One region of the Kluyvera georgiana genome, then DNA from elsewhere that is predicted to be linked to it. Evidence: predicted binding sites of a transcription regulator. Region 1 holds the regulator's gene; each other region holds the start of a gene.

Region 1 (3,123 bases):
GCACGCGCAGGCGTGCGGCTACCGTCTGGGCATTCCAGCGGATCACCGCTTCCGCATGGCTGCGTTCAACCAGCTTCTGCACCTCTTCCGGCTGGTGCAGGCTGACGGAGATATGCTCCTGCAAATCCAGCCCTACCTGGAAGGCGCGCAGCAGGCGCTTATAGTCATTGTGCTGGTTCGCCGCCAGCATGTGTAGCTGCTGGTAGCATTGGGAAATCAGGTCCACCACCTTTTGCTGGCGAGTCAGCAGCGGCGGCAGCGCGGTGTTGGGATCGGTATGCTGAGTCAGTAAGCTATATTTTGCTTCGCAGTAGTCCGCAAGCTGACGGTAAAGCAGACTGAGCGATTCTCGCAGCGGCTGCTCGCGCCACATCCAGAACCACCACCAGTTGAACAGCCCGTACCATAATGTTCCCAGCGCGTAGATCAATAACGGCTGCCAGATAGGCATATTCCCTGCCAGGCTAAGGGTAAAAATGGACGCAATCAGCGAAGCGGGCAGCAGTCGTCCGTGCAGGGCGCTGATCTCCGCCGTAACGCCAAGCAGCAGCGCCAGCCCGGTCAGAATCAGTGGCAGAGGTACATCGCGCGCCAGCAGCAGCTGAACGGCGAGGCTACATCCTGCGAACAGACAGCCGCCAATGATCAGACGCTTGAAGAAACGTTTATGTGGCGTATCAAGCCCGGCAATGTTGCAACAGGCGGGCACCAGCGAGAACAGTAGGCCCTGCTTGAGATGACCGAGAAGTAGACCAATGGCAACGGGCAGACACAGCACCAGCGTTTGCCGCAGTGCATAGTTGACTTCCGGGTGGTAAATCAGCCTGCGCCACATAGGGGGAAAACAAAAACGGCGTACTGCATGACGCAATACGCCGTTTGGGCTGGATTAGCGGGTACCGTAAACGACAATGGTTTTGCCGTGTGCGGAGATCAGATTCTGATCTTCCAGCATCTTCAGGATACGGCCCACGGTTTCACGAGAGCAGCCCACGATCTGGCCGATTTCCTGACGAGTGATTTTGATCTGCATCCCGTCCGGGTGGGTCATTGCGTCAGGTTGTTTTGCCAGGTTCAGCAGCGTCTGCGCGATACGACCGGTGACGTCGAGGAACGCCAGGTTGCCAACTTTCTCAGAGGTCACCTGCAGACGACGCGCCATTTGCGAAGAGAGACGCATCAGGATGTCCGGGTTAACCTGGATCAGCTGTCGGAATTTTTTATAAGAGATTTCAGCAACTTCACAAGCGGTTTTTGCCCGTACCCACGCGCTGCGTTCCTGGCCTTCTTCAAACAGGCCTAACTCACCGATGAAATCGCCCTGGTTGAGGTAAGAGAGGATCATCTCTTTCCCTTCTTCGTCCTTGATGAGTACTGCCACTGAGCCTTTTACGATGTAATACAGCGTCTCTGCTTTTTCACCCTGGTGAATCAGCGTGCTCTTCGATGGGTACTTATGAATATGGCAATGAGACAAGAACCATTCGAGAGTCGGGTCTGTTTGCGGTTTGCCAAGCACCATGCGCGGTTATCCTCTGTTATAAGCTCTTCCCGGCGGCAAAAGCATTGCGGCCACCGGTTGCAATAGTATCCTTCCCGTTACCTGGGAAGTCGGCTGTCGCATACTGTCGCAGCCTGTAATGTGATGTCCTCTGCATACATGCAGTACGTTTATGTATTACCGTAGCATCCTGACTGTTTTAGCATAGCTTTAGCCGTGTGTCTCCTGGTGTCTCGCTTCAGCATGACGTCGATCGCCTTCCATTGCGAGAATTGTTATGTGCGCGTAATCTGAGAAGAAAATTGCAACCTTGGAGTTAAAAATTATGCAAGCGCGTGTGAAATGGGTTGAAGGGCTGACCTTCCTGGGGGAGTCCGCTTCTGGGCACCAGATCCTGATGGACGGCAACTCTGGCGATAAAGCGCCAAGCCCGATGGAAGTGGTGCTGATGGCCGCAGGTGGCTGCAGCGCTATCGACGTGGTGTCTATCCTGCAGAAGGGGCGCAATGACGTGACCGACTGCGAAGTGAAGCTGACCTCCGAGCGTCGTGAAGAAGCGCCGCGCCTGTTCACCCACATCAATCTGCATTTTATCGTCACCGGTAAAGGGCTGAAGGATGCGGCGGTTTCCCGTGCGGTGGATCTGTCTGCGGAGAAGTACTGCTCTGTTGCGCTGATGCTTGAAAAAGCGGTGAATATCACCCACTCCTACGAAGTGATCGAAGGGTAAGTCCTTTGCGAGCAACGGCTCCCTCGTTCCTTCGGGGAGAGGGAACCGTCCTGTCAATCTGCTAGTTTCGACCTTCCATTAAACGCTGCACCAGCGGCGTCATGATCAATTCCATCGCCAGCCCCATTTTGCCGCCGGGAACGACCAGCGTGTTCATATGCGAGATGAACGAACCCTGCAGCATGGCCAGCAGCCACGGATAGTCGATGTTGTCGAGGTTGCGGAAGTGAATCACCACAAAGCTTTCGTCCAGCGACGGAATGCCCTTGGCGGCAAACGGGTTAGAGGTATCAACCGTCGGCACGCGCTGGAAGTTGATATGCGTGCGTGAGAACTGCGGCGTGATGTAGTTGATATAGTCTTCCATCGAACGCACGACCGAATCCATCACCGCTTCGCGGGAGTGTCCGCGCTCGCTGGTATCGCGGATCATCTTCTGGATCCACTCAAGGTTAACGATTGGCACAACGCCGACCAGCAGGTCGACGTGGCGTGCGACATCATGCTGTGGCGTCACGACGCCACCGTGCAGCCCTTCGTAGAACAGCACGTCGGTCGGTTCCGGCAGCGGCTGCCAGGGGGTAAACGTGCCTGGCACCTGATTCCACGGCACCGCTTCATCGTAGGTATGCAGGTATTTTCTCGACTGCCCTTTACCGTGCAGACCATAGTCGCGAAAGGTTTGTTCCAGCAGGCCAAAATCGTTGGCATCCGGGCCAAAGTAGCTGATATGGCGGCCTAAATCGCGGGCTTTACGAATGGCCATATCCATTTCCGGACGGGTATAACGGTGGAAGCTGTCGCCTTCCACTTCTGCCGAACGCAGGTTGAGCTGAGCAAAGATTTTACGGAACGCGAGGCTGGTGGTGGTGGTGCCCGCGCCGCTGGAACC
Region 2 (3,123 bases), 1.3 Mb from region 1:
TAGCCTGCGGATAAAAGGCGGTTTTCTCCGCGTGATGAAGCGTGTCGATAATCATGCCGGAACTCCCAATGTGGGTTGATGGGCTAAAAGGGTGAGCGAGCGGGCAACGATGCCCGGAACGTCGCCGGAAATATCGACCGGCAGAATGTCTGGCTCGCGATCGTCCGGGGCTTCCAGCGCGGCAAACTGGCTTTTCAGCAGCGCTTCCGGCATAAAGTGGCCTTTGCGCGCCTGCATACGCTGCAAGATGCAGTCGTAGTCGCCGGTCAGCCACAAAAAGCGTAGGTGCGGATTACCCGCGCGCAGCTGGTCGCGGTAGCGCTTTTTCAGCGCCGAGCAGACCAGTACACCGGACTCGTTTTTCTGCCCGAGGCTAAAGATCACATCGCCAATGCGCTCCAGCCACGGCTGGCGGTCGCTATCTTCCAGCGGCTGGCTGGCGGCCATTTTAATGATATTCGCCCGTGGGTGAAGGTCATCACCGTCGATAAACTTCGCTCCCAATGCCTGAGAAAGCGCCTGCCCGACGGTGGTTTTGCCGGTGCCGGAGACGCCCATTAGAATAATGCACTGTCCTGCCATGGTTTTGCTCCCGACTCAGACGGCGACCAGCATGCCGCCGTCAACAAACAGCAGATGCCCATTCACAAAATCAGAGGCTTTCGACGACAGGAACACCGCCGCGCCAACCAACTCCTGCGGGTCGCCCCAGCGGGCGGCTGGCGTACGCTTGCACAGCCAGTCGGTAAAGGCTTTATCGTCAACCAATGCCTGGGTCATGGCGGTTTTAAAGTAGCCTGGTGCGATACCGTTAACCTGAATATTGTGGCGTGCCAGTTCTACGCACATCCCGCGGGTCAGCATTTTGACCGCGCCTTTGGCGGCGGCGTACGGGGTGATGGTGTCGCGCCCCAGTTCGCTCTGCATCGAACAGATATTGACGATTTTGCCTGCGCCGCGCGTCATCATGCGTTTGGCCACGGCCTGGGAAACCAGGAAAACGGCGGTCTGGTTCACCGCAATCACGTCGTTCCATTCTTTCACCGGGAACTCGGTGAACGGGTGACGGCGCTGGATGCCAGCGTTATTAAACAGCACGTCGATAGCGCCGATGCGCGCTTCAATATCGGCAATGGCGTTTTCCACCGACTCAGGGTCGGTAACGTTAAAGACCGCGGTATGGGCGACGGCACCCTCGTCACGGAGTTTCATCGCCGCCTGCTCTGCGCGTTCTGCGGAGATATCGTTGATGATGATTTCCGCGCCGTACTGGGCCAGCCCCTGGGCCATCACGTAGCCGATACCCTGTCCGGAGCCGGTAATTAAAATGCGTTTGCCTTGCAGGCTGAATAAGTTGTTCATCACAGTGTCCTGTATTGCGATCCGATGCGCTAAGAAGATGTTCTCTATCTCACGGTTTTTGCCCCGGTGAAACTGTGATGAAGATCACTCTCGACTATGTTACAAAAAGGGGTTACAGCATGTGTGATCCTGAAGGGGAAAACCGCGCGAAAACCGCGCCATGCGGGGCTTTGACGCTGGGTTATCGCTTTCTCTTTTTTGTAACCTGCTGGCATAATAGGCCACAGGATTTCGGCAATGACGGGCAGGGCTAATGAAAGTACAACGCATCACGTTAGAGGATATCGCCGCGCTGGCGGGGGTAACCAAAATGACCGTCAGCCGTTATTTACGCACGCCCGAGAAGGTGAAACCGGAAACCGCCGAGCGCATTGCCAGCGTGATTGAAGAGGTGGGCTACCAGCCGGATGCCGATAACCCCGCCATCAGCAGTAATGTTGCGCCGCGCATTGGCGTGCTCGTCCCCTCGTTTAATAACCAAATATTCTCCGACGTCCTGGCGGGCATTGAATCAGTCACCACCGCCCACGGTTACCAGACGCTGGTGGTGAACTACGATTACGATAGCCAGCGTGAAGAAGAGCAGATTGCCACCGTGCTGGCGCTGAACGTTAAAGCGCTGCTGCTAACCGAATCGGTGCATACGCTGCGGGCGGAGAAATACCTGAAAGCCTCGAAAATCCCGATTGCCGAGGTGATGGGCTTATCGGATAACGCCGACCGCATCAACGTGGGCTTTGATAATTACCGCGCCGGGTTGGATATGACCAACATGCTGCTGGCGAGCGGTAAAAAGCAGATTATCTATTTTGGCTCAATGTCGGATATTCGTGATGAGCAGCGCTATGCAGGCTACTGCCGGGCGATGGAAGACGCGGGCTTGACGATTGGACGTATTGCGCCAAACAAGGTCTCTTCGGTGTCGATTGGCACTGGCATGATGACCCTTGCCCGCCAGATGTATAAAGAGATGGACGCTATTCTCTGCACTAACGATGATCTCGCGGTTGGGGTGTTACAGGAGTGCATCGCTTCGGGTATCGCGGTGCCGCAGGAGATGGCGATTGCCGGGTTCCATGGATTGGAAATTGGTCAGGTGGTGAGCCCGCGTCTGGCGAGCGTTTTGACGCCACGCTTTGAAATGGGTAAGGTCGCCACTGAGATTTTAATCAAGAAAATAAAAGGCTTACCGACTATCGAGAAGGTGGATCTCCACTATCGTTTATCGATGGGCGAAACCATCTAATCAGCCTGCCGCTAACGGCGTAATGTTATTTAATTGTTGCCACCCAGCCCGCATTCCAGCGGGCTTTTGCTTCCACGATCACGTCATCCGTAACACGGATTTCTAACACGATCTGGCGTGATGCAGATCGCAAAATGACATCGTGAAAACCCGTTTGATAGGCGTAACAAATTTCTGAACGCTTAAACAGGTAACACGATGAATACTGCAAACCCAAATACGGTACTGTTGATTGCCCCGGTCGTAGACGGCCTGCTGGATAAACTCTCCACCGCTTTCCAGGTCTATCGTCTGTATGAACAGGCTGACCCGCAGGCATTCTTGCGCGACGTCGGCCATCAGGTGCAGGCGGTGGTCACCCGTGGTGATATTGGCGTCACCCGTGCCGTACTGGAGCAATTGCCGAACGCTGGGCTGGTGGCGGTGTTTGGTGTTGGTACCGACGCGGTGGATCTCGACTATACCCGCGCTCATGACATTGCCGTCACCATCACTTCTGGCGTGCTGACCAACGA
Region 3 (3,123 bases), 2.0 Mb from region 1:
GCGTGTTCCTCGCCGATTCCGGGTCGGTGGCGGTTGAAGTGGCGATGAAGATGGCGCTGCAGTACTGGCAGGCCAAAGGCGAGTCGCGTCAGCGTTTCCTCACCTTCCGTAACGGCTACCACGGCGATACCTTCGGCGCGATGTCGGTCTGCGATCCGGATAACTCCATGCACAGCCTGTGGAAGGGATATCTGCCGGAGAATCTGTTTGCTCCCGCGCCGCACAGCCGCTTTGACGGTGAGTTCGACGAGTACGATATGGTGGCGTTCGCCCGCCTGATGGCCGCACATCGCCACGAGATTGCCGCGGTGATCCTCGAACCGATTGTCCAGGGTGCGGGCGGCATGCGGATGTATCATCCGGAGTGGCTCAAACGCATCCGCAAGATGTGTGACCGCGAGGGGATCCTGCTGATTGCCGACGAAATTGCCACTGGTTTTGGCCGTACCGGCAAGCTGTTCGCCTGCGAGCACGCGGGGATCAGCGCCGATATTCTGTGCCTGGGTAAAGCGCTCACCGGCGGTACGTTGACGCTGTCGGCCGCTATCACCACGCGCGAGGTGGCGGAAACCATCAGCAACGGCGAAGCGGGCTGCTTTATGCACGGGCCGACGTTTATGGGCAACCCGCTGGCCTGCGCGGTGGCGACGGAAAGCCTGGCGCTGCTGGAAAGCGGCGAGTGGCAGATTCAGGTGGCCGCCATTGAGCAACAGCTTAAGCGCGAGCTGGCCCCCGCCGCCGACGCGCCGCTGGTCGCCGATGTGCGCGTGCTGGGCGCGATCGGCGTGGTCGAAACGCGTTACCCGGTCAACATGGCGCTGCTTCAGCGGTTCTTTGTCGATCAAGGCGTCTGGATTCGACCATTTGGCCGCCTGATCTACCTGATGCCGCCGTACCTGATTACTCCACAGCAGCTGACGCGTCTCACCCGTGCGGTGTGCCTCGCGGTTGAACAGGAAACATTTTTTATCCAATAAGCAGCGGTAATCTGCCGCACTAACCGCTACACTCCTTTGTTAATCAGTAGATTAACAAAGGAGGCAGTTGATGAAATTAGTCAGCCACGACCTGCGTGACGGCGAGAAACTTCCCCAGCGCCAGGTTTTCAATGGGATGGGCTACGACGGGGAAAATATTTCGCCGCATCTGGCCTGGGACGATGTGCCAGCCGGAACCAAAAGCTTCGTTGTGACCTGCTACGATCCGGATGCACCGACCGGCTCCGGCTGGTGGCACTGGATTGTCGCCAACCTTCCGGCCGACACCCGCGAGCTGCCCACTGGCGCAGGCTCCGGCCTCGTTGGCCTACCGGTCGGCGCGCTGCAAACCCGCACCGATTTTGGTAAAGCAGGCTACGGCGGCGCAGCGCCGCCAAAAGGCGAAACGCATCGCTATATCTTTACCGTCCACGCGCTGGATATCGACAAAATCGACGTTGACGAAGGTGCCAGCGGCGCAATGGTGGGCTTTAACGTCCATTTCCACAGCCTCGGCAGCGCGAGCATTACCGCACTGTTCAGCTAACCGTCCGCCAAACGTATTCAGCCCTGCCGGGAAACCATGCGGGGCTTTTTTATGGCGGATGTAATTTTCTAACGAAAAAAGGGCAGACGGAAAAAGCGAAAGGGGCTGGTGAGGTTGGCGCAAAAATAGCTTGTGAATTAGATCACAATTTAAAAACAAACACGCCAACATAAAAGGTGATTTCAATCACAAAAAGTAGCGAGACAGGGCGGGGAATTTAACGTTGTAGCAGACTTACAGCCTATTTATGTGATCAATATCACCATAAATACCCTATAACACCGCTCTTGATAGTGACACGCATCACAAAAAACCCTCGGGGTACGCGAGACGAAAACGGCGTGATAGAGTCGATTTTGCATACAGAACGACTGGCTGGTTTTTGGCGAAACCAGCACAACTATTACGCGCGCAACATCTGACGCGCACCACGAGGGGTGTTTTTATGTTATCACCAGATATCAAGGTCAAGGTACAGAATTTTGGCCGCTTCCTCAGCAATATGGTGATGCCCAATATTGGCGCATTCATTGCCTGGGGTTTAATTACCGCACTGTTTATTCCTACCGGCTGGTTGCCGAACGAAACGTTGGCCAAGCTGGTCGGCCCAATGATCACCTACCTGCTGCCGCTGTTAATCGGCTATACCGGGGGTCGCCTCGTGGGCGGCGAGCGCGGCGGCGTGGTCGGCGCGATAACCACCATGGGCGTGATTGTCGGCGCCGATATGCCGATGTTTATGGGCGCGATGATCGCCGGTCCGCTGGGCGGCTGGGCCATCAAACGCTTTGACCGCTGGGTTGATGGGAAGATCAAAAGCGGCTTTGAGATGCTGGTCAACAACTTCTCTGCCGGGATTATCGGCATGCTGCTGGCGATGCTCTCCTTCCTGGCAATTGGGCCAATGGTGGAGCTGCTGTCGAAAGCGCTGGCGAGCGGCGTCAACGTCATGGTGCAAAACAACCTGCTGCCGCTGACCTCTATTTTTGTCGAACCGGCCAAAATCCTGTTCCTCAATAACGCCATCAACCACGGTATCTTCTCACCGCTGGGTATTCAGCAGGCGACGGAAACCGGTAAGTCTATCTTCTTCCTGATTGAAGCTAACCCGGGTCCGGGTCTGGGGATCCTGCTGGCGTACATGTTCTTTGGCAAAGGCAGCGCGAAGCAGTCCGCAGGCGGCGCGGCGATTATTCACTTCTTCGGCGGGATTCACGAAATTTACTTCCCGTACGTCCTGATGAACCCACGCCTGATTCTGGCGGTGATCCTCGGTGGGATGACCGGCGTCTTTACCCTGACGCTGTTCAACGCGGGCCTGGTCTCTCCGGCTTCTCCGGGTTCTATTTTTGCCGTCCTGCTGATGACGCCGAAAGCGTCGCTGATTGGCGTCGTGCTGTCTATTCTGGCCTCCACGCTGGTTTCCTTCCTCACTGCGTCGATGCTGCTCAAACGCGTTCGCGTGGGTGATGAAGAGAGCAACGGTCTGGCGGAAGCCACCCGTCGCATGCAGAGCCTGAAGCAGCAGTCAAAATCCGGCGCTAAACCGTCCGGCGAGCTGCCACAGCCCGCTCCGGCGCTGGATTTGGCGAAAGATCT

What was found. Region 1 encodes CRP, which controls carbon source genes, mostly activating them, when cyclic AMP is high. Its sites were predicted from a motif close to ATGTGANNNNNNTCACAT; they were not measured.
Region 2: a site for CRP is predicted at 1,435-1,452, ahead of idnO (gluconate 5-dehydrogenase). Genes of this name have one in related genera too.
Region 3: a site for CRP is predicted at 1,772-1,789, ahead of ABTW00_RS16335 (PTS mannitol transporter subunit IICBA). Genes of this name have one in related genera too.

The regions. Positions count from the first base shown of each region.
Region 1 covers NZ_CP158865.1:426,255-429,377, forward strand. Annotated here, with positions in the region: gene ABTW00_RS01965 (YccS/YhfK family putative transporter) at 1-835, opposite strand, end outside; gene crp (cAMP-activated global transcriptional regulator CRP) at 890-1,522, opposite strand; gene ABTW00_RS01975 (OsmC family protein) at 1,827-2,231, shown strand; gene ABTW00_RS01980 (phosphoribulokinase) at 2,293-3,123, opposite strand, start outside.
Region 2 covers NZ_CP158865.1:4,140,936-4,144,058, reverse strand. Annotated here, with positions in the region: gene ABTW00_RS19690 (YhcH/YjgK/YiaL family protein) at 1-55, opposite strand, end outside; gene ABTW00_RS19685 (gluconokinase) at 52-582, opposite strand; gene idnO (gluconate 5-dehydrogenase) at 598-1,362, opposite strand; gene ABTW00_RS19675 (LacI family DNA-binding transcriptional regulator) at 1,616-2,608, shown strand; gene ABTW00_RS19670 (2-hydroxyacid dehydrogenase) at 2,807-3,123, shown strand, end outside.
Region 3 covers NZ_CP158865.1:3,424,328-3,427,450, forward strand. Annotated here, with positions in the region: gene bioA (adenosylmethionine--8-amino-7-oxononanoate transaminase) at 1-977, shown strand, start outside; gene ABTW00_RS16330 (kinase inhibitor) at 1,048-1,524, shown strand; gene ABTW00_RS16335 (PTS mannitol transporter subunit IICBA) at 1,970-3,123, shown strand, end outside.